4 regions of the Roseateles flavus genome follow, and region 1 is predicted to be linked to each of the others. Evidence: predicted binding sites of a transcription regulator. Region 1 holds the regulator's gene; each other region holds the start of a gene.
The links. Region 1 encodes FNR, which switches genes on or off when oxygen is low (the NO sensors DNR and NnrR bind a similar motif). Its sites were predicted from a motif close to TTGATNNNNATCAA; they were not measured.
Positions count from the first base shown of each region.

Region 2: ubiU (ubiquinone anaerobic biosynthesis protein UbiU) is a predicted target of FNR. The motif match lies at 2,406-2,419, and genes of this name have one in related genera.
Region 3: ABDJ40_RS12895 (DUF2189 domain-containing protein) is a predicted target of FNR. The motif match lies at 2,520-2,533, and genes of this name have one in related genera.
Region 4: ABDJ40_RS02940 (OmpW/AlkL family protein) is a predicted target of FNR. The motif match lies at 2,510-2,523, and genes of this name have one in related genera.

Region 1 is NZ_JBDPZC010000009.1:5,126-9,767, reverse strand. Features, by position in the region: gene ccoG (cytochrome c oxidase accessory protein CcoG) at 1-901, shown strand, start outside; gene ABDJ40_RS17920 (hypothetical protein) at 911-1,177, shown strand; gene ABDJ40_RS17915 (hypothetical protein) at 1,209-1,496, shown strand; gene fnr (fumarate/nitrate reduction transcriptional regulator Fnr) at 1,633-2,370, opposite strand; gene hemN (oxygen-independent coproporphyrinogen III oxidase) at 2,549-3,958, shown strand; gene ABDJ40_RS17900 (urease accessory protein UreH domain-containing protein) at 3,975-4,642, shown strand, end outside.
Region 2 is NZ_JBDPZC010000005.1:331,004-335,645, forward strand. Features, by position in the region: gene ABDJ40_RS13020 (glutathione S-transferase family protein) at 1-105, opposite strand, end outside; gene ABDJ40_RS13025 (type IV pili methyl-accepting chemotaxis transducer N-terminal domain-containing protein) at 306-1,088, opposite strand; gene ABDJ40_RS13030 (DUF2789 domain-containing protein) at 1,242-1,472, opposite strand; gene ABDJ40_RS13035 (Crp/Fnr family transcriptional regulator) at 1,551-2,333, opposite strand; gene ubiU (ubiquinone anaerobic biosynthesis protein UbiU) at 2,555-3,562, shown strand; gene ABDJ40_RS13045 (U32 family peptidase) at 3,592-4,554, shown strand; gene ubiT (ubiquinone anaerobic biosynthesis accessory factor UbiT) at 4,565-4,642, shown strand, end outside.
Region 3 is NZ_JBDPZC010000005.1:300,822-305,463, reverse strand. Features, by position in the region: gene ABDJ40_RS12910 (alpha/beta hydrolase) at 1-826, shown strand, start outside; gene ABDJ40_RS12905 (YitT family protein) at 839-1,453, opposite strand; gene ABDJ40_RS12900 (DUF2788 domain-containing protein) at 1,461-1,679, opposite strand; gene ABDJ40_RS12895 (DUF2189 domain-containing protein) at 1,684-2,493, opposite strand; partial or broken gene ABDJ40_RS12890 (heme utilization protein) at 2,637-4,642, opposite strand, start outside.
Region 4 is NZ_JBDPZC010000001.1:647,761-652,402, reverse strand. Features, by position in the region: gene ahcY (adenosylhomocysteinase) at 1-641, shown strand, start outside; gene ABDJ40_RS02950 (TlyA family RNA methyltransferase) at 831-1,592, shown strand; gene metF (methylenetetrahydrofolate reductase [NAD(P)H]) at 1,589-2,446, shown strand; gene ABDJ40_RS02940 (OmpW/AlkL family protein) at 2,595-3,206, shown strand; gene ABDJ40_RS02935 (FemAB family XrtA/PEP-CTERM system-associated protein) at 3,381-4,424, shown strand; gene pepQ (Xaa-Pro dipeptidase) at 4,434-4,642, opposite strand, start outside.

The sequences.
Region 1 (4,642 bases):
CAAGGTCCTCGGGGCCGAGGTGGCGGCCCTGGGACTCGGGCCGTGGGAGCTGTTCTGGGTGCTCTTCTATGGCTTTGCCACCTACCTGTTCGCCGGTCACATGCGCGAGCAGGTCTGCAAGTACATGTGTCCGTACGCGCGATTCCAGAGCGCGATGTTCGACAAGGACACGCTGATCATCAGCTACGACGCCGAGCGCGGCGAGCCGCGTGGCTCGCGCGGGCGCAAGATCGACATCAAGGCCGCGGGTCTCGGGTCCTGCATCGACTGCAATCTGTGCGTGCACGTCTGCCCCACAGGCATCGACATCCGCAACGGCCTGCAGTACGAGTGCATCGGCTGCGCGGCCTGCATCGACGTCTGCAACGGCGTGATGGACAAGATGGGCTACCCGCGCGGCCTCGTCCGCTACGACACGCAGAACGGCCTCAGCGAGCACCTCAGCCGCGCGCAGCTGATCCGCCGCATGTTCCGCCCCCGCGTGCTGATCTATTCGAGCATTCTGGTGCTGATCTGCGTGGCCCTGTTCTGGCACATGCTGACCCGCACGCCCTTCAAGGTCGATGTGGTGCGGGACCGCGCCTCGCTGGCCCGCCTGGTGGACGATGGCTACATCGAGAACGTCTACCGCCTGCAGGTCATGAATGCGACCGAGGAGACGCAGGCCTACACCGTCACCGCCGAAGGCCTGCAGGGCCTGGCCCTGGTGCAGCCCCTGCACATGAGCGTGGGGCCGGCCGAGGCGCGCTGGGTGTCCGTCGCGCTGCGCCTGCCACCGCAGACGGCACAATCGGCGGGCGGTGGCGCCCATGAGATCCATTTCCGCATCGTTCGCGATGCCAGGGCCAGCGAGGTGCCAAGCCAGCTGGTCGAGAAATCCACCTTTGTGGTTCCCCGCTAGGAGCGAAACATGGCTGACATTCAATCTCCTTCGACCGCACCGCGCGCCTGGTGGCGTGAGCGCATGATGTGGCTGGTGGTGGGCGGGCCCGCCACCGTGGTGCTGGCCAGCTTCGTGACCCTGGGCGTGGCCCTCAAGCATCCCGATCCGGTGATCGAGACCCAGCAGCGTCTCTCCGCCGACAGCGCCGCGGACGGCCCCCAGTCCGCCGCACTGGCGCCCGCCATCGCGGCCCGCAACCATGCCGCCACCGGCGGCCCTGCGAGCGGCAAGTAAGTCCTCGCAGTCCATCGTGGAGGAGACCGGGATGGGACTGATTGGTGAAAAGCCGGGCCCGGCGCGATGGGCCATGCACATCCTCTGGCCGGCCTTTGTGATGGCCGGCGTGACCGAGGCACTGGTGTTCGCGCTGGTCGATCCCATGGACCTCAGCTGGTTCGGTCTGTCGCCGGTGCAACTGAGCCGCGAAGCCATCTACACCTTGAGCTTCCTGGCCTTCTGGCTGCTGATCAGCCTGGCCTCGGCCGTGACCATGCTGCTGGCGACCCTGCCCGCCGAGTCGGCACCTGGCCAGCCGCGGCGCTGGCCGCACTGAGGGTCAGGTCTTGCCTTTGCGCAGGCGCTGACCGTCCGCCGTCCGGCGCCTCTGGCCGCACTGCAAGCAAAAAGCCCGCTACGCAGCGGGCTTTGCCATCATCGAGCAGGCACGGGGCCGCTCAGGTGAAGTGCGCTCAGGTGCAGTGCGCGGTGTTCACCAGCTTCTGCAGGCCGTCCTGGTTCAGGATGCGGATCTGGCGTTGCTTGACCTCCAGCAGACCTTCGTCCTGGAACTTCGAGAAGGTGCGGCTCACCGTTTCCAGCTTGAGACCCAGATAGCTGCCGATCTCTTCGCGCGTCATGCGCAGCACCAGGGCCGAGGCGGAGAAGCCGCGGGCCTGCAGGCGCTGGGTGAGGTTCAGCAGGAAGGCGGCCAGGCGTTCCTCGGCGCGCATGGAGCCCAGCAGCAGCATCACGCCGTGATCGCGCACGATCTCGCGGCTCATGATCTTGTGGAACTGGTGCTGCAGGTCGGTGAACTCGCGGGAGAGTTCCTCGAGCTGGCTGTAGGGAATCACGCAGACCTGGCTGTCTTCCAGGGCGACGGCGTCGCAGGAATGGCGATCATTGCTGATGCCGTCCAGGCCCAGCAGCTCACCGGCCATCTGGAAACCGGTGACCTGGTCACGGCCGTCCTCCGAAGACACGCAGGTCTTGAAGAAGCCCGTGCGGACCGCGTACAGCGACTGGAAGGCATCGCCGGTGCGGAACAGGGTGTCCCCGCGGGAGACGTTGCGGCGCGTGGCCACGAGGCTGTCCAGCTGGTTCAGGTCCGACTCTGACAACCCGACGGGCAGGCACAGCTCGCGCAGATTGCAGCTGGAGCAGGCGACCTTGAAGGGCTCGATCTTGATCGGGGTCTGGGTATTCATAGGGCTCATTATGGGCTGGGACTGCCGGGGCGGCGAGGAGATGTCAATGGCCGTTTCTGCTGCAGGGCAAAGGACGGCCCTGACGCTCCTCAAGGCTGTAGCCATTGTTTACCCGCGCCAGTTGATCAAACTTGACACAGGTCAATCAGTGCTTGTGCAGGCTTGGCACAGTGGCGGCATGGAAACCATCAATACTGCCGCCCTGCCGGGCATCACCGAGGATGTGTTGCGCCGCTTCGATGTGTCCGGTCCGCGCTACACGTCCTACCCGACGGCCGACCGATTCGTCGAGGCCTTCACTGTCGAGCAGTACAAGCAGGCCCTGAACCAGCGGGCCGACGGCGGTGTGGTGGGCGGAGGCGCGCCCCTTTCCCTGTATATCCACATCCCCTTCTGCGAGTCGGTCTGCTACTACTGCGCCTGCAACAAGGTCATCACCAAGCACCATGAGCGCGCGGCGGAGTACCTGGCAGTGCTGGTCCAGGAAATGGACCTGACGGTGGCCGAGCTGCGCCGGCCGCAGTCCATTTCCCAGCTGCATTTCGGCGGCGGCTCCCCGACCTTCCTCAACGACGACGAGCTGACCGGGCTGATGGACGCCATCAAGCAGCGCTTCAAGCTTGCGCCGGGCGCCGAGGTGTCCATCGAGGTCGATCCGCGCACCGTCACCGAAGCCCGCCTGAAGCACCTGCGCCAGCTGGGCTTCAACCGCCTGAGCTTCGGCGTCCAGGACTTCGACCCGGAAGTGCAGAAGGCCGTTCATCGCGTGCAGAGCTACGAGATGGTCGAGAGCCTGATGCAGCAGGCCCGCGCCCTGGGCTTCGAGTCCACCAACGTGGACCTGATCTATGGGCTGCCGCAGCAGACGCCGGAGAGCTTCCAGCGCACCATCCAGCAGGTCGCGACGCTGCGTCCGGACCGCATCGCGCTGTACGGCTACGCTCACCTGCCCACGCGCTTCAAGCCGCAGCGCCGCATCGACGCCAGCCAGCTGCCGGTGGCCGCGTCCAAGCTGACCATGTTGTCTACCGCCCTGAGCGGTTTCGTGGGCCATGGCTATGCCTACATCGGCATGGACCACTTCGCGCTGCCCAATGATTCGCTGGCCGTGGCCAAGCGCCAGGGCCGCCTGCACCGCAATTTCCAGGGCTACAGCACGCAGCCGGACTGCGACCTGATCGGCCTGGGCGTCTCGGCCATCGGCCGCGTGGGCGCCACTTACAGCCAGAATGCCAAGACCCTGCCCGAGTACTACGACGCCATCCGCCAGGGCCAGCTGCCCATCCAGCGCGGTCTGGCCCTGAGCCGCGACGATCTGGTCCGCCGGGCCATGATCATGGCGCTGATGTGCCAGGGGCGGGTGGAGTTCGAGTCCATCGAGCTGGCCCACCTGATCAAGGTGCGCGAGTACTTCCGTGCCGAGCTGGAGCAGCTGCTGTCCATGCAGGAGACCGGCCTGGTCGTGGTGGAGCCCGAGGCCATCCAGGTGACACCGCTGGGCTGGTACTTCGTGCGTGCAGTGGCCATGGTCTTCGACCGCTACCTGCAGGCCGACCGCACCCGCGCGCAGTTCTCGCGCATCATCTGAGGCTACAGTCCTCCCCATGGAAGCAGCCCTCGTCGGTTCAGCCCTGCTGATGGGCTTGGCCGGCACCCCGCACTGTGCCGTGATGTGCGGCGCGCCCTGTGCCGCACTGAGCCAGGGATCGCCGCGCACGGCCGCGCATCTCGGCTTCCAGCTGGGTCGCCTGCTCAGCTATGGTGCGGCCGGTGCGGTGGCGGCGTCCAGTGTGTCGCTGATGGCGCGCTGGGGGCAGACGGTGGCCCTGCTGCGGCCCCTTTGGCTGCTGCTGCACCTGGGCGCCCTGGCGCTCGGGATCTACCTGCTGTGGAAGGCTCGGCAACCGGCCTGGCTGTCGGCCCTGGGCCGCGAAGGCAGCCGCGACGCTGCCATCCCGCTTGCGGCGCTGGCGGCAGGAGGTCCTTCTTTGAGCGCGCCGCAGCGTCCGCGCTGGCGTGCCGTGCTGGCGGGACTGGGCTGGGTGGCCTGGCCCTGCGGCCTGCTGCAATCGGCCCTGCTGCTGGCCGCCCTGGCCAATGGCGCGCTCGGCGGTGCCGCAGTGATGGGCGCCTTCGCCGTCAGCTCAGGCTTGGGCCTGGCCCTGGGGCCGGCCATCCTGTGGAAGCTGCTGGGCCTGGGGCAGGTGGAGGAGGGGCGCGGCATGCGCTGGGCCACGCGCCTGGGCGGCCTGGGCCTGGTACTCAGCGCGGG
Region 2 (4,642 bases), on a different contig from region 1:
GATGCGCCGGTCCTCGAAATCCACCCCTGCGAGGTGCAGGGCCAGGCGGCATTCCTCGCCGCGGCTGACCGGGGCGTCGAAGTAGATCAGTGTGGGCTTGCTCATGGGGCGGCAGCCTAGCATGCAGCGGCATCCCCTGCAGACGCCGGGACTTGGCACCCGCCGCGCCGCCGGAGCGCCTGGCTCGGGCGAGGGCCGTGGGGTCCGGCATGCCCTGCGGGTGGGCCTTGCGGTGGACCTCGTGGCGGGCCCTCTCCCGGTCCATGGCCTGTTGGGCCAGCCGCGGCAGAAAGCGCCCCCTGACCTCAGGCCTGCCGGGCGTACTGCTGCGTCACCTCGTCCATGAGCTGCAGGATGCGCTCGCTGGTGGTGAAGACCTCGCTGAGCGAGCGGGTGTCGGTGTTGCCGGGCCGCAGGGCGCGCAGCGCGGCGTCGAAGAAGACGTACTGCTGGTCCACCATCTCCAGCTCCGAGCGCAGGGCCGCCGTGGTCTCAGGCGCGGCCTTGAGGTTGGATTGGGCCTGCGTGAATTCCTCGCGGGCCTGATTCAGCTGCTTGACCAGGCCCTCGCTCTGCACGCCCCAGGCGGCACCGAGGTAGGCCGAGGCCATGCGCTGGCTGAGCATGCGCTGCCGCCCCGCCAGGTTGACGAGGCGACCCACCGCCTTGCCCGAGGCCTGCTCCAGCAGCCCCGTGCCCTGCTGGGCCTGGGCCAGCACCTGGGTCGCCGCCGCCATCACGGCCTCGGCACCCTTGGGATGAGGCCGCTCGCCGACCAGCAGCAGCTTGTAGGCGCTCCAGCTGCCATCCATCTGCTCGTAGACCTTGGCCACGGCAGGGCTGTGTGAAAAGGCCCGCAGCTCGACCAGGTGGCGGTCGAACAGAGCCATGGAATCGGACAGGACCTTCTCCGCCTGCTCCGATCGCACCTTCTGGCCCAGGGCCATATAGGCCTTGGCGCAGCGCTGGCTCAGCATGCGCAGGCGGCCGGCCTTGTTGATGGCATCGGGCAGGTCACGGACCTCGGCGTGGGCCTGGCCGGCCAGCCAGAGGGCCGGTACCCACAGAAGACATTGACGGCGGCGCATGAACTCCATCGCGAGACTCCCTGCCTCTGCTTGACGAAGTGGCCAGTCTAGGGATGCAGGCGCCAGGAATCCTTGATGCAGTTTGCCTTTTTGAAGGCCAGCCCCGCCGACGCTAGCGCGCCACCGTAGCGGATGCCACGGTCGAGGCGCCGCTCAGCGCAGGGCCGCGTTGAGCTGGTCCACCAGCTCGGCCCAGTCGGCATCGGCCCGGAGTTCCTCGCACAGCAGCGCGGCCTGCGCGGCATTCCAGCAAGGCGCCTCCTCCAGCCGCAGCGTGTCGGGCAGCGGGGAATGGCTCAGCAGGAAGGCCTCGATGCTGGCGGCGTCGTTGGCCAGGCCCAGCTGGGCGAAGAGGTCGGAAAAGCGGTGCACGGGGGCTTGCATGGGCGGCTCCGGAAATTTGCCAGCCCAGAGCTTAGCGGCATGCCGGCCCCCTGTCCCGCGTTGCCGTGGGCCGGCCGCTCAGGCGCCTGCGCGAGCCGCAGCGGCCTTGTCCTCGCAACGCGGCCTGGCCTTCTGGCGCAGCAGGTCGGGCGCCAGGATCTGCAGCTCGTAGCCTGCGCCGCTGATGCACTGCTCCTCCTCCAGCTGGCGCAGGCAGCGCGAGAAGGTCTCGGGCGTGATCGCCAGCTGCGAGGCCACGTACTTCTTGCGCTGGATGAAGCGCACCGTGCTGCCCTGGCGGCGCCACATGTCCAGCAGCCACTCGGACACGCGGCCCAGCGCATCCAGGCTTTCGCGGCGCACGGCCTGGCGGGTCTGCTGCAGCTGCAGCTCGGCCAGGGCATCGACCACGGATTCCATGGCCGCGCGCCAGGCGGCCGGGTCCTCGGCGGCCCAGGCGTCGATCTGTGCGCGGCTCATGCCCACGGCCAGCACGTCCACCGCGGCCACGGCGCGCAGGTTGTGGGATTCGCGCAGCCAGCAGGCGGCGCAGCCCATCCACTCGCCGGCCTCGGCCAGGCGGAACTGGCGCCATTCGCCCTGGCTGTCGTGGTGGCCCAGGCAGACGCTGCCTTCCAGCAGCAGCCACATGGTCTCGCAGTGCTCGCCCTGCTCGAACAGGGGCTGGCCGGCGGGCACGCGGCGCCACTGGCCGGCCTCTATCAGCACTTCGCGCAGCGGTGCTGCCACACGTTCGGAAATAAGCGGTTGAGCCATCGCGGCGGCGCGCCGGCGATGCGTCCTTTCCAGGGCGCCCTCGGGTGTTGGCGCCGCCGTCGATGCGTAGTCGATCGATCCCATGCGGGTCTCCTCGGAGTCGTGCCACTGAATCGTGCACAAGCCACACTTTGCGGCGCCGCTGATCGATCCAGTTTGAGCGGCATCAACGCCCGGCCCTTCCGACGGATCAGCGCTTCCCCCAGGTCGCGGGGCCACCCGCATTTGCGCGGGCGCAAAACCATGCGCGAATAAGGTTCATATATTTTGCAACTTTAAAAAGCGGGGGCCCGCCCCTTCTATTCATGAGCCTGAACAAGCCAGAACTGGTGTGTCCGGCCGGCAGCCTGCGCGCCCTTCAGATGGCGGTGGATGCGGGCGCTGACGCCGTCTACCTGGGCCTCAAGGACGCCACCAATGCCCGCAACTTCGGCGGCCTCAACTTCGACCTGGAGCAGGTGCGCAGCGGCATGAGCTATGCGCACCAGCGCGGGCGCAAGGTGCTGATGGCGCTCAACACCTACGGCCAGTCGCAAGACCTGGCCCCCTGGTTCGCCGCGGTGGACAGCGCCGCGAGCCTGGGCGCCGATGCGCTGATCGTCGCCGACAGCGCGGTGCTGGCCTATGCGGCCAAGACCCATCCGCAGCTTCGCCTGCACCTCTCGGTGCAGGCCTCGGCCACGAGCTACGAGGCCATCAACTTCTACCGCGAGCGCTACGGCATCCAGCGTGCCGTGCTGCCCCGCGTGCTGACGCTGCAGCAGGTTCAGCATGTGATCCGCCATACCGATGTGGAGATCGAAGTCTTCGGCTTCGGCAGCCTCTGCGTGATGGTCGAGGGGCGCTGCGCGCTGTCCTCCTACGCGACGGGCCAGTCGCCCAACACGCATGGGGTGTGCTCGCCCCCCTCGGCCGTGCAGTGGCAGGAGCGCGGGGACGGCGTCGAGGCCCGGCTCAACGGCGTGCTGATCGACCACTACGCGCCCGAGGAGGCGCGCGGCTACCCCACGCTGTGCAAGGGCCGCTTCGACGTGCAGGGCCAGCGCGACTACGCACTGGAGGAGCCCACCAGCCTCAACACCCTGGCCTTGCTGCCGCAGCTGATCGAGTCCGGCGTGCGGGCCCTCAAGATCGAGGGTCGCCAGCGCAGCCCGGCCTATGTGGCCCAGGTCAGCAAGGTCTGGCGAGAAGCCATCGACCGCGCCGCCTCGGGCGAGCGCTACACCGTCACGCCCGCCTGGCAGCAGGCGCTCTCGCACTGGGCCGAGGGCCAGCAGAGCACCCTGGGCGCCTTCGACCGCCCCTGGCGATGAACCGCAGCGAGCGCCCCTCCATGAGTCCCATGAACGCCCCCACCCTCACCGTCGGCCCGCTGCAGTACTGGTGGCCGCGCCAGACGCTGATGCACTTCTACGCCGAGCTGGCGGACAGCCCCGCCCATGCCATCGTGCTGGGCGAGGTCACCTGCTCGCGCCGCAACGAGTTCTCGCTGGAGGACTGGCTGGCCATCGCGCGCGAGCTGCAGCAGGCCGGCAAGCGCGTGCGCCTGGCCAGCATGCCGCTGCTGATGTCAGAGGCCGAGCTGCGCGGCCTGCGCCGCCTGGCCGAGGCCGCCCTCAGTGCCGACACGCCCATGGACTTCGAGGCGGGTGACGCCTCGGCCCTGCAGGTCTGGCACGGCCTCACCCGCGAGCTGCCCGCGCAGGAGCGCCGCAGCCAGCTGGTGCTGGGGCCGCATATCAACGTCTACAACCGGCCCGCGCTGGAGGAGCTGGCCAGCCTGGGCGCGGACGTCTGGGTGCCGCCGGCGGAGATGTCTCTCGCGGCCCTCGCTCGCTGCAATCCGCCGCTGGATCCGGTGCAGGCGCAGGGCCGGCCCGTGGCCACCGAGCTGCTGACTTTCGGCCGCATGCCCCTGGCCTTCTCGGCCCGCTGTTTCACTGCGCGCCACCATCGCCTGAGCAAGGACCAGTGCGAGTTCCGCTGCCGTGACGACGCCGACGGCCTGCTGCTGCGCACCAGCGAGGGCCAGCCCTTCCTCGCGCTAAACGGCATCTCGACGCAGTCTGCCGGCCTGCAGTGCCTGCTCCAGGAACACGAGGCCGTGCGCGCCGCGGGCGTGAAGGCCCTGCGGCTCTCACCCTGCAGCGGCGGCTTCTCTCGCGTGCTGGCGCTCTTCGACGCCGTCTATCGCCAGGGCGCCGATGCCGACGAGGCCCTGGCCCAACTGCAATCCCTGGACCTGCCCGGCAGCCTGGTCCATGGCTTCGCCCACCAGCAGCCGGGCATGCAGGCCCTGGCCTGAAAGGACTCCCATGCAAGCCTCCCCGCGCGACGCCACTGCACGCCCCCCGGCCCCGGCCGGCCTGCACCAGATGCTGCTGGACCACGTC
Region 3 (4,642 bases), on a different contig from region 1:
CCGTCGCCGTGTCCCCGAGGCCGAGGTCCTGTTGCAGCGCTGGGCCGAGGCGTCGGCGCTGGTGCGGGAGCAGGCACGCTGCCAGCTCGATCTGCGCTACGGTGCCGGGCCGCGGCAGCGCCTGGACGTGTTCAGTGACAGCGTCGCCAAGGCGCCCGTGCTGGTCTTCATCCACGGCGGCTACTGGCGGGCGCTGTCCAAGGAGGACCTCTCCTTCGTCGCGCCGGGCTTCACCAGCGAAGGCGCGGTCGTGGTCATCCCGGGCTATGACCTGTGCCCCGAGGTCAGCATGGAGCGCATCCCGCTGCAACTGGCCGAGGCGCTGGCCTGGGTCTGGCGCCATGTCGCGGACTATGGCGGCGACCCCAATCACATCGTGCTGGCCGGCCATTCGGCGGGCGGGCATCTGGCCGCCTTGCTGAGCTGCTTCGACTGGAAGAGCCTGGCACCGGACCTGCCGCGCCAATTGGTCAAGGGCGTGCTGTCCCTCTCAGGCCTGCATGAGCTCGAGCCCCTGGTGCACACGCCTTTCCTGCAGGCCGACCTGCGCCTGGACGAGGCCAGCGCCCGCCGCCTGAGCCCCGTGCACCAGGCGCCGCCGGATTCCCCGCTCTATGCCGTCGTCGGCGGAGCGGAAAGCGAGGAGTTCAAGCGACAGTGCCGCCTCATCCAGGAGGCCTGGGGGCCACAGGCCGTGCCTGTGCTCGAAGAGGTGCCGGGCTACAACCACTTCGACCTGCTCTACGACCTGGTGGCGCCCGAAGGCATCAGCCATGCCCTGGCGCGCCGCCTGCTGGACCTGCGCTGGTACAGCCCGCTGCTCTGAAGTCGCGGCGGCTCAGACCGCCATGTAGCGCCCCGGGCGGTGGTTGATGGCCAGGGCGGCGTTCATCGCGGCCATGCCCAGCAGGGAATAGCCGATGCGCTCGGGGCTGACCACCGCCATGGAAGCCAGCAGGATGCTCGCATCCAGCGCGGCCTGCATGTAGCCTGCACGCCAGCCGCGGCTGTCCTGGAGGTAGAGCACCAGGATGTTGAGCCCGCCCAGGCTGGCCCGGTGGCGGAACAGGATCAGCATCCCCGCGCCAATCATCAGGCCGCCGGCGATCGCCGCGAACCAGGTGTTGATCTGGGAGAACTGGACCAGGCGCGGCAGCGCCTCGGACAGCGTGGACATCAGCGTCACCGCCGCCACGGTCTTGAGCGTGAAGGCCAGGCCCATGCGCCGGTAGGCCAGCCAGTAGAAGGGCAGGTTGATGCAGAAGAACAGCAGGCCGAAGGGCCAGCCGCTGGTGTAGTGCAGCAGGAAGGCGATGCCCACGGTGCCGCCGGTGAGCATGCCCACCTGCTTGAACAGGGCCACGCCCAGGGCCACGAAGAGCGTGCCTGTCAACAGGGCCTGCGCGTCCTCGAACAGCGTGTGCCGGAAGCTCTTGGTACTGATCACGCCCATGCGGACCTCATTCGCCGACGCCGGACAGAAAGAACTTGATCAGACCCTTGGCGGCAAAGCCCACCAGGCCGAAGCCCAGGCCCAGCAGCAGGATGAAGGTGCCGAACTTGCCCGCCTTGGACTCGCGCGCCAGCTGCAGGATGATGAAGACCATGTACAGCATGAAGGCCGTGACGCCCACGCTGAGCCCGAACTGGGCGATCTGTTCCTCGGTATAGCCAAACATCTCTTCAATCGTTGCGGGTCAGGCCCGAGGTGTCGACGAGGTCCCGATAGGCATGCCAGCTGGCATGCCCCAGCCAGGGCAGCACGACGACGAAGCCCAGCATCAGCGTGGCCATGCCCAGCAGGGTCAGGCCCATGATGAGGACGGCCCACAGCGCCACCGGCGCGGGGTACTCCATCACCACGCGCCAGCTGGTGAACACGGCGCCCAGCACGCCGATCTGGCGGTCCAGCAGCAGGGGCACGGCGATCACGGTGGAGGCGAAGACGGGAGCGGCCAGCAGGGCGCCCAGCGCCAGCCAGGCCTCGAAGAGATGGCTTTGCTCGTTGAGCACCACATGGCGCAGGAAGTCCAGGGGCTTCAGGATGGGCACGCCCGCAAAGCCGGTGATCAGCGAGGCCGAGGTCATCACCCAGCCGGTGCCGGCAAAGGCCAGCAGCACGCCGAAGAGCACCAGCCGCCCGTCGCGGGGCTTCCAGACGTTCAGCACCGTGCGCAGGCCGGGGTGGCGGTTCGCCTCGATCTCGCGGCTGATGGCGTAGAGCCCCGTGGCAAGAATGGGTGCGACCAGCAGGAAGCCGCTGAAGGCGCCGGCCAGCAGCCAGAAGCGGTCACGGCCGAGCAGGAAGATCAGCGCACCGAGCAGGGCCAGCACCAGGCCGTGCAGCAGCGAGGGGCCGGGGCAGCGCGTCATGTCGGCCCAGCCGCGGGCCAGCCAGCCCAGCGGGCGCAGTGGCGGCACGGGCTTGACGCCGAAGCGGCGCGACTCCTGCAGGGCTTTCTCGGTGTACTTGTTGGGCATCAGGATGTTCATGCTGCCATGCTCGACCCTGGCGGGCCTTGATGGGCATCAAGACTAACCCTGATGCCCGCGGATCGTCCGGCCGAGAAAGGCGCAGGCCATGAAAAAGCCGCCCCGGCCGGTGGCGGGGGCGGCTTTCGCTGAGGCCGTCAGCCTCAGATCAGGGGCACGATGCGGTTCAGGTCATCGTCCTCGCCAGGCGCCTTGCGCAGCGGAACCAGCTGGTGGTGCAGCACGCCGTGGTGACCCGGCTGGGTGACCCCGTCGCCCAGCAGATTGCCCGCCGGTCCGGCCAGGACGTCGCCCAGGCTCAGCTTGGGTTCGCCGGACTTGCCGTGCTCCGGCGTCGCCGCATGGGCGTCACCCGTGCTGGCGGCGCTGCTGGCGGACTCGCCCGTGTCCTTGGCGAACCAGACGTCCGCCATGTCATGGGTCTTGCCGTCGCTGGTCGTGTAGCCGGAGACCAGGCCCAGCAGGTTGCCGTTGTTCACCGCCGTGCCGGTCTGCGCATGCAGGTCCAGCGAGGTGATGCCCAGATCCGCCAGGGACTTCAGCTCGCCCGCGTCGGTCTTGCCGTCGTGGTTGGCATCCACCCAGACCTTGAGCTGGCCGAACTGGGCGTCGGTGACGTTCAGTGCGCCGTCATGGTTGCTGTCCAGCGTGGCCATGGCCTGGTAGCCGTTGGCGGCGCGGCTGCCGTCCGCCAGCTGGGTGCCGCTGCCGAACAGTTCCTTGCCGTCGTTGATCTGGCCATCGCCGTTGCGGTCCATGACCAGCAGGCCGTCATTGCCGCCCACCCAGCCCCACTTCTGGGCGTTGCCGGTGCCGTTCAGGTCGAAGCTGACGCCCTGGGCCGCCGCGGTCGTCGAGACGCCGTTGCCGTCCAGGTCCAGCACGATGGGCGAGGTCAGCCACAGCGCGTCGAGCTGGGCTCCCGTCATCGCGTGGATGACTTCCGTGGTCAGCGCGCCGAACTGGGTCATGTTCAGCTTGGCGATGTCCTCGGACTCCATGCCGACGATCTGCTCCGTCGTGAGGCTGTGGATCTGCTCCGTTGTCAGCCCGGCGATCTGCGAGGTGGTCAGGGCCTTGATGTCATCGCTGGCGAGGTGCGAGAACTGGTCCGTCGTGAGCGCGTGGATCTGGGCCGAGCTGAAGGCCGCGATCTGCGTGGTGCTCAGCGCATTGATGTCATCGCTGCTGAAGGTGCTGATCTGGTCCGTGGTCAGCGCCAGCACCTGGGCCGTGCTCAGTGCGGCGATGTGCTCGGTGCCCAGCGCCGAGAACTGCTCCGTCGACAGCGCATGCAGGGCGGAGGTCGACAGCAGCTTGATGTCATCGCTGCTGAAGGCCGCCATGTCGGCGCTGTCGATGCCCTTCACCTGGGCCGAGGTCAGCAGACCGATCTGCGTGCTGGTGAAGGCATCGATCTGGTCGGAGCTGAAGGCCTGGAGGTCATCAGACTGCAGGGCGCGGAAGGCCGCCGTGCTCAGGGCGCGGATGTCCTCGGACGAGAAGGTCACGATCTGGTCCGAAGTCATGGCCGTGACCTGGGCCGCACTGAGCGAGGCCACCTGGTCGGAGCCCAGCGCCTGGATGTCGGCGGTCTCCCACTTCTGGACCTGCGCCGTCGTCAGCGCAGCCACCTGCACCACGCTCAGCGTCGGCACCTGGTCGCTGGTCAGGGCATTCAGCTGGTCGCTGCTCAGGGCGCGGACGGCGAAGGCGTTCAGCGCGCGGAGGTCGTCCGTCTGCATGGCCGCGATCATGCCCACGCTGATGCCGGGCACCTGGACCGAGGTCAGGGCGGCCATCTGGGCGGTGCCCATGGCGTTGAAGTCGTCCGAGCCCATCGCGTTGATCTGGGCCGAGCTCAGCGCCGCCACCTGGGTCACCGTCAGCGCGGCGACCTGGTCGGAGGTCAGCGCCACGAACTGGTCGGTGCTGAAGCTGCGCAGGGCCGCGGTGCTCAGGGCACGCAGGTCATCCGTGGCCAGGGCCGCGATCTGGTCGGAGTGCAGGCCGGCGACCTGGTTGGAGGTCAGCCCGCTGTACTGCGCCGTGGTCAGCGCCACCAGCTGGTCCGTGCCCATGGCGCCCAGCTGGACGCTGCTGATGCCGCGGATGCCGGCACTGCTGATGGCCTGCAGATCGTCGGTGG
Region 4 (4,642 bases), on a different contig from region 1:
CCGGCTATGGCGACGTGGGCAAGGGCTCGGCACAGGCCCTGCGCGCCCTGTCCGCGCAAGTGTGGGTGACCGAGATCGACCCCATCTGCGCGCTGCAGGCCGCGATGGAAGGCTATCGCGTCGTGACCATGGAGTACGCCGCCGACAAGGCCGACATCTTCGTGACCACCACCGGCAACAAGAACGTCATCCGCCACGAGCACATGGCCGCGATGAAGAACAACGCCATCGTCTGCAACATCGGTCACTTCGACAACGAGATTGACGTCGCCTCGCTGGAGAAGTACCAGTGGGAGGAGATCAAGCCGCAGGTGGACCACGTCATCTTCCCCGACGGCAAGCGCATCATCCTGCTCGCCAAGGGCCGCCTGGTGAACCTGGGCTGCGGCACGGGTCATCCGAGCTATGTGATGAGCTCGTCCTTCGCCAACCAGACCATCGCCCAGATCGAGCTGTTCGCCCACCGCGACGCCTACGACATCGGCAAGGTCTATGTGCTGCCCAAGCACCTGGACGAGAAGGTGGCGCGCCTGCAGCTGACCACGCTGAATGCGCAGCTGACGGAGCTGACGGAGGAGCAGGCGGCGTATATCGGTGTGCCCAAGCAGGGCCCCTACAAGCCCGACACCTACCGCTACTGATCTCTGCGGGCTACTGCGCGAACTTCATGCGTCGTTGCGGGCCCCTCCGCAGATCCTCACGTAGCGCCGCTACGTTCCGGTCTGCGGATCCTCCCGCGCCTAGCCTGAAGTCCGCTCGCTACGCCCGGCACCACCGAACGCTGCCACGACAAACCCCAAACTTCCTCAATGCGCGCCGACCAACGCCTCATGACCCTGCAACTCGCGCCCACGCGCTCGGCCGCCCAGCGGCTGATCGAGCGGGGCGCGGTGCTGCGGGCGTCGGGGGCGAAGGTGAGGAAGGCGGGCGAGGACGTGGGCGAGCGCGAGGTGCTGGCGGTGACGGACGACGCGGAGCTGCGCTACATCTCCCGCGGCGGCCTGAAGCTGGAAGGCGCGCTGCAGGCCAGCGGCATTGCAGTGCAAGGCCTCACGGTGCTGGACATGGGCCAGAGCACCGGCGGCTTCACCGACTGCCTGCTCAAGCACGGCGCCGCCCGTGTCGTGGGCGTGGACGTGGGGCATGGGCAGCTGCATGCGACCCTGCAGACCGATGCGCGCGTCACCGCGCTCGAGGGCCTGCATGTGCGCGAGCTGGCGGGCTCGGCCCTGACTTCCCATGTGCCGAGCGGCGGCTTCCCGCTGATCGTGGGAGACCTGAGCTTCATCTCCATGACGGGCGCCTTCGCGCAACTGGACCCCTGGCTCGCGGCGGAGGGTCAGGTCTTGCTCCTGATCAAGCCGCAGTTCGAGCTGGGCCCCAAGGCCCTCTCCAGGGGCGGACTGGTCAAGGACCCTTCGCTGTACCCGCAACTGGAACAGCAGGCCCGCAACGCCGCTCAAGGACTGGGCTGGCAGGTGCAGGGCTACTTCAGCAGCGCCATCACCGGCGGTGATGGCAACACGGAATTCTTTCTGTGGGCCCGCAAGACGAGCGGCCACCCCACAGCCACAGGAAAGGCATCGCCATGAGCCTCACGAACACCACGCCGGCCAAGCCGCCGGTCAGCTTCGAGTTCTTCCCTCCCAACACGCCCGTGGGCACCGAGAAGCTGCGCACCGTCGTGCAGGAGCTGAGCGCCGTGCAGCCGCACTACTTCAGCGTGACTTACGGCGCCGGCGGCTCCACCCGCGAGAAGACCCTGGCCACCGTCAGCGAGATCGCCGCGGCCGGCCATGAGGCCGCACCGCACCTCTCCTGCGTGGGCTCGACCCGCGAGAACATCGCCGAGATCCTGGCCACCTACCGCGCGCAGAACATCCGCCGTGTCGTGGCCCTGCGAGGCGATCTGCCCAGCGGCACGGCCACGGCCGGCGAGTTCCGCTATGCCGCCGAGCTGGTGCAGTTCATCCGCGAGACGCAAGGCGCGGACTGGCAGATCGAGGTGGCCGCCTATCCGGAGTACCACCCACAACAGCGTTATGCCGCACGGGACCTCCAGCACTTCGCGGACAAGATGAAGGCCGGCGCAAGCGGCGCCATCACCCAGTTCTTCTTCAACCCGGACGCCTACTTCCACTTCGTGGACGAGGCCCGCCGGCTGGGCGTCACCGCGCCCATCGTGCCGGGCATCATGCCCTTCCACAACTACGGCCGCATCGCGCAGTTCGCCGCCCGTGACGGCATCGAGATCCCGCGCTGGGTCGCGCTGAAGATGGAAGGCTATATGGACGACACCGCCTCCATCCGCGCCTTCGGCCTGGACGTGGTCACGCGGGTGTGCGAACGCCTGATCGCCGGCGGCGCCCCGGGCATCCACTTCTATACGCTCAACCAGAGCGGCCTGGTGCTGGAGTTGTGCAAACGCCTCGGTCTGGGCGCCTGAGCTTGCGCCGGATCAAGTCGTCCTGATGTCCACATGAATCCTGGGGGCAAGGCGCCCCCGGAGTTGCGTCACATCAAGGGATAACCCTCGCGCGGCCTCTCCAATAGCTTCATCGGGAACGTTCCCATTCTTTGAAGGAGCTATTGAGATGAGCAAGCTTGTTGCACGCACCCTGATCGCCGCCACCCTGGCCGCCGGCGCCTTTGCCGCCCAGGCCGCCGAGAGCCCCTGGCTGATGCGCGTGCGTGCCGTGAACCTCGACTCGGCCAACAAGGACACGACCGGTCTGGACCTGAGCGTCAACAACAAGGTCATCCCCGAAGTCGACTTCAGCTACTTCTTCAGCCCCAACCTGGCCGCTGAGCTGATCCTGACCTATCCGCAGAAGCACACGCTGTCGGCCGGTGGCACCGAGATCGGTACCCTGAAGCACCTGCCGCCCACCCTGAGCCTGCAGTACCACTTCGCCCCCAATGACACCTTCCGTCCCTACGTGGGCGCCGGCCTGAACTACACGATCTTCTCGAACGTGGAATTCATCCCGGCCGTGGATACCGCCCTGTCGCCCAGCGTCAAGCACACCAGCGTGGGCCTGTCCTTCCAGGTCGGCTTCGACTACGAGATCAGCAAGAACCTGTACCTGAACGTGGACATCAAGAAGGTGCAGATCGGCACCAAGGTCTACTCCAAGGGCACCGAAGTCGGCAAGTTCAAGGTCGACCCGCTGCTGGTGGGCGTGGGTCTGGGCTTCCGCTTCTGAGCGAGCCCCGCGTTTTCTTCTGAGCAATCCTCTTTGTTTTGAGCCGCCGCGCCCGGCCGGGCCCGGCGGCCTTTTTACGTCTGCACACCTCGGACCCTGAGTCGGGCGGTGCAGCGCCCGCAGGGGATGACATAGGATGCGGGGCCCTTCAACGCGCCCCAGCACCGCCCACGCATGCCCGACACGACCCTGCACCAGGCCCCGCAGCCGCCCGCCGGCTGGAATGCATACCTGCAGCGCTTCGGCTATGACGGCTTCCATCTGCGCCAGGAGTGGTCGGCAGTCCTGCGGCAGGCCCTGCGCCATGAGCCGCACTTCCTGTGGCTGACGCGCGGCGAGGCCATCGTCGGCGTGCTGCCCCTGCAACTGGTGAGCGGCCCCCTCTTCGGGCGCTACCTGGTGAGCCAGCCCTATCTCAACACCGGCGGCGTGCTGGCTGACAGCCCCGCGGACGAAGCCCGGCTGGTCGAGGCCGCCGTCGAGCTGGCCCGGCGCCTGGATGTCAAGCACCTGGAACTGCGCCATGAGCGCGAGCTGCAGCACCCGTCCTTCAATGCGCTGGTGACCGAAAAGGTCCACATGCGCCTGCCCCTGCCGGCCACGCCGGAGCTGCTGTGGGAGAAGGGCATCAAGTCCAAGCTGCGCAGCCAGATCCGCAAGCCGCTGTCCGATGATCGCTTCAGCATGGCCTTCGGGCGCGAGGAGCTGCTGGACGAGTTCTACCGCGTCTTCGCCCGCAATATGCGCGACCTGGGCACGCCGCCCTACGGCCGGGCCCTCTTCGCCCAGATGCTGGCGCAGTTCCCCGCCGAGGCCGAGATCGCCGTGCTGCGCCACGAGGGCCGCGCGGTGGCCGCGGGCTTCCTGCTGCATGCGCCGGGCTGCACCCTGATCCCCAGCGCCAGCGCGCTGCGCGAGTACAACCACCTCAGCGTCAATGTGCTGATGTACTGGCGGGTGCTGGAGCGCAGCATCCAGCGCGGCCAGCCCTTGTTCGACTTCGGCCGCAGCACGGTGGACAGCGGCACCTACAAGTTCAAGCAGCAGTGGGGCGCCACGGCCCATCCGGCCTACTGGCAGTACCACTCCTTCAAGGGTTCGGTGGGCGACGCCCGCCCCAGCAACGGCAAGTTCGCCCTGCTGGTGCGGGCCTGGCAGAAGCTGCCGGTGTGGTTCAGCAGCCTGCTGGGGCCGCACATCGTGCGCGGCATCCCCTGATCGATCGAATCAAGCGAGTGCGGCGAAGGCGTCGCGCGTGAGGTTCTCGGGGGCGCCGTCGGCACGGCACACCACGTCGTCCTCGATGCGGATGCCGCCAAAGCGCGCCAGACGCTCCACCTTCGCCCAGTCCACGGCCTTCGCGGCCGGCGTGGCGCGCAGCTTGTTCAGCAGCGTGGGGATGAAGTAGAGGCCCGGCTCGATGGTCACGCACATGC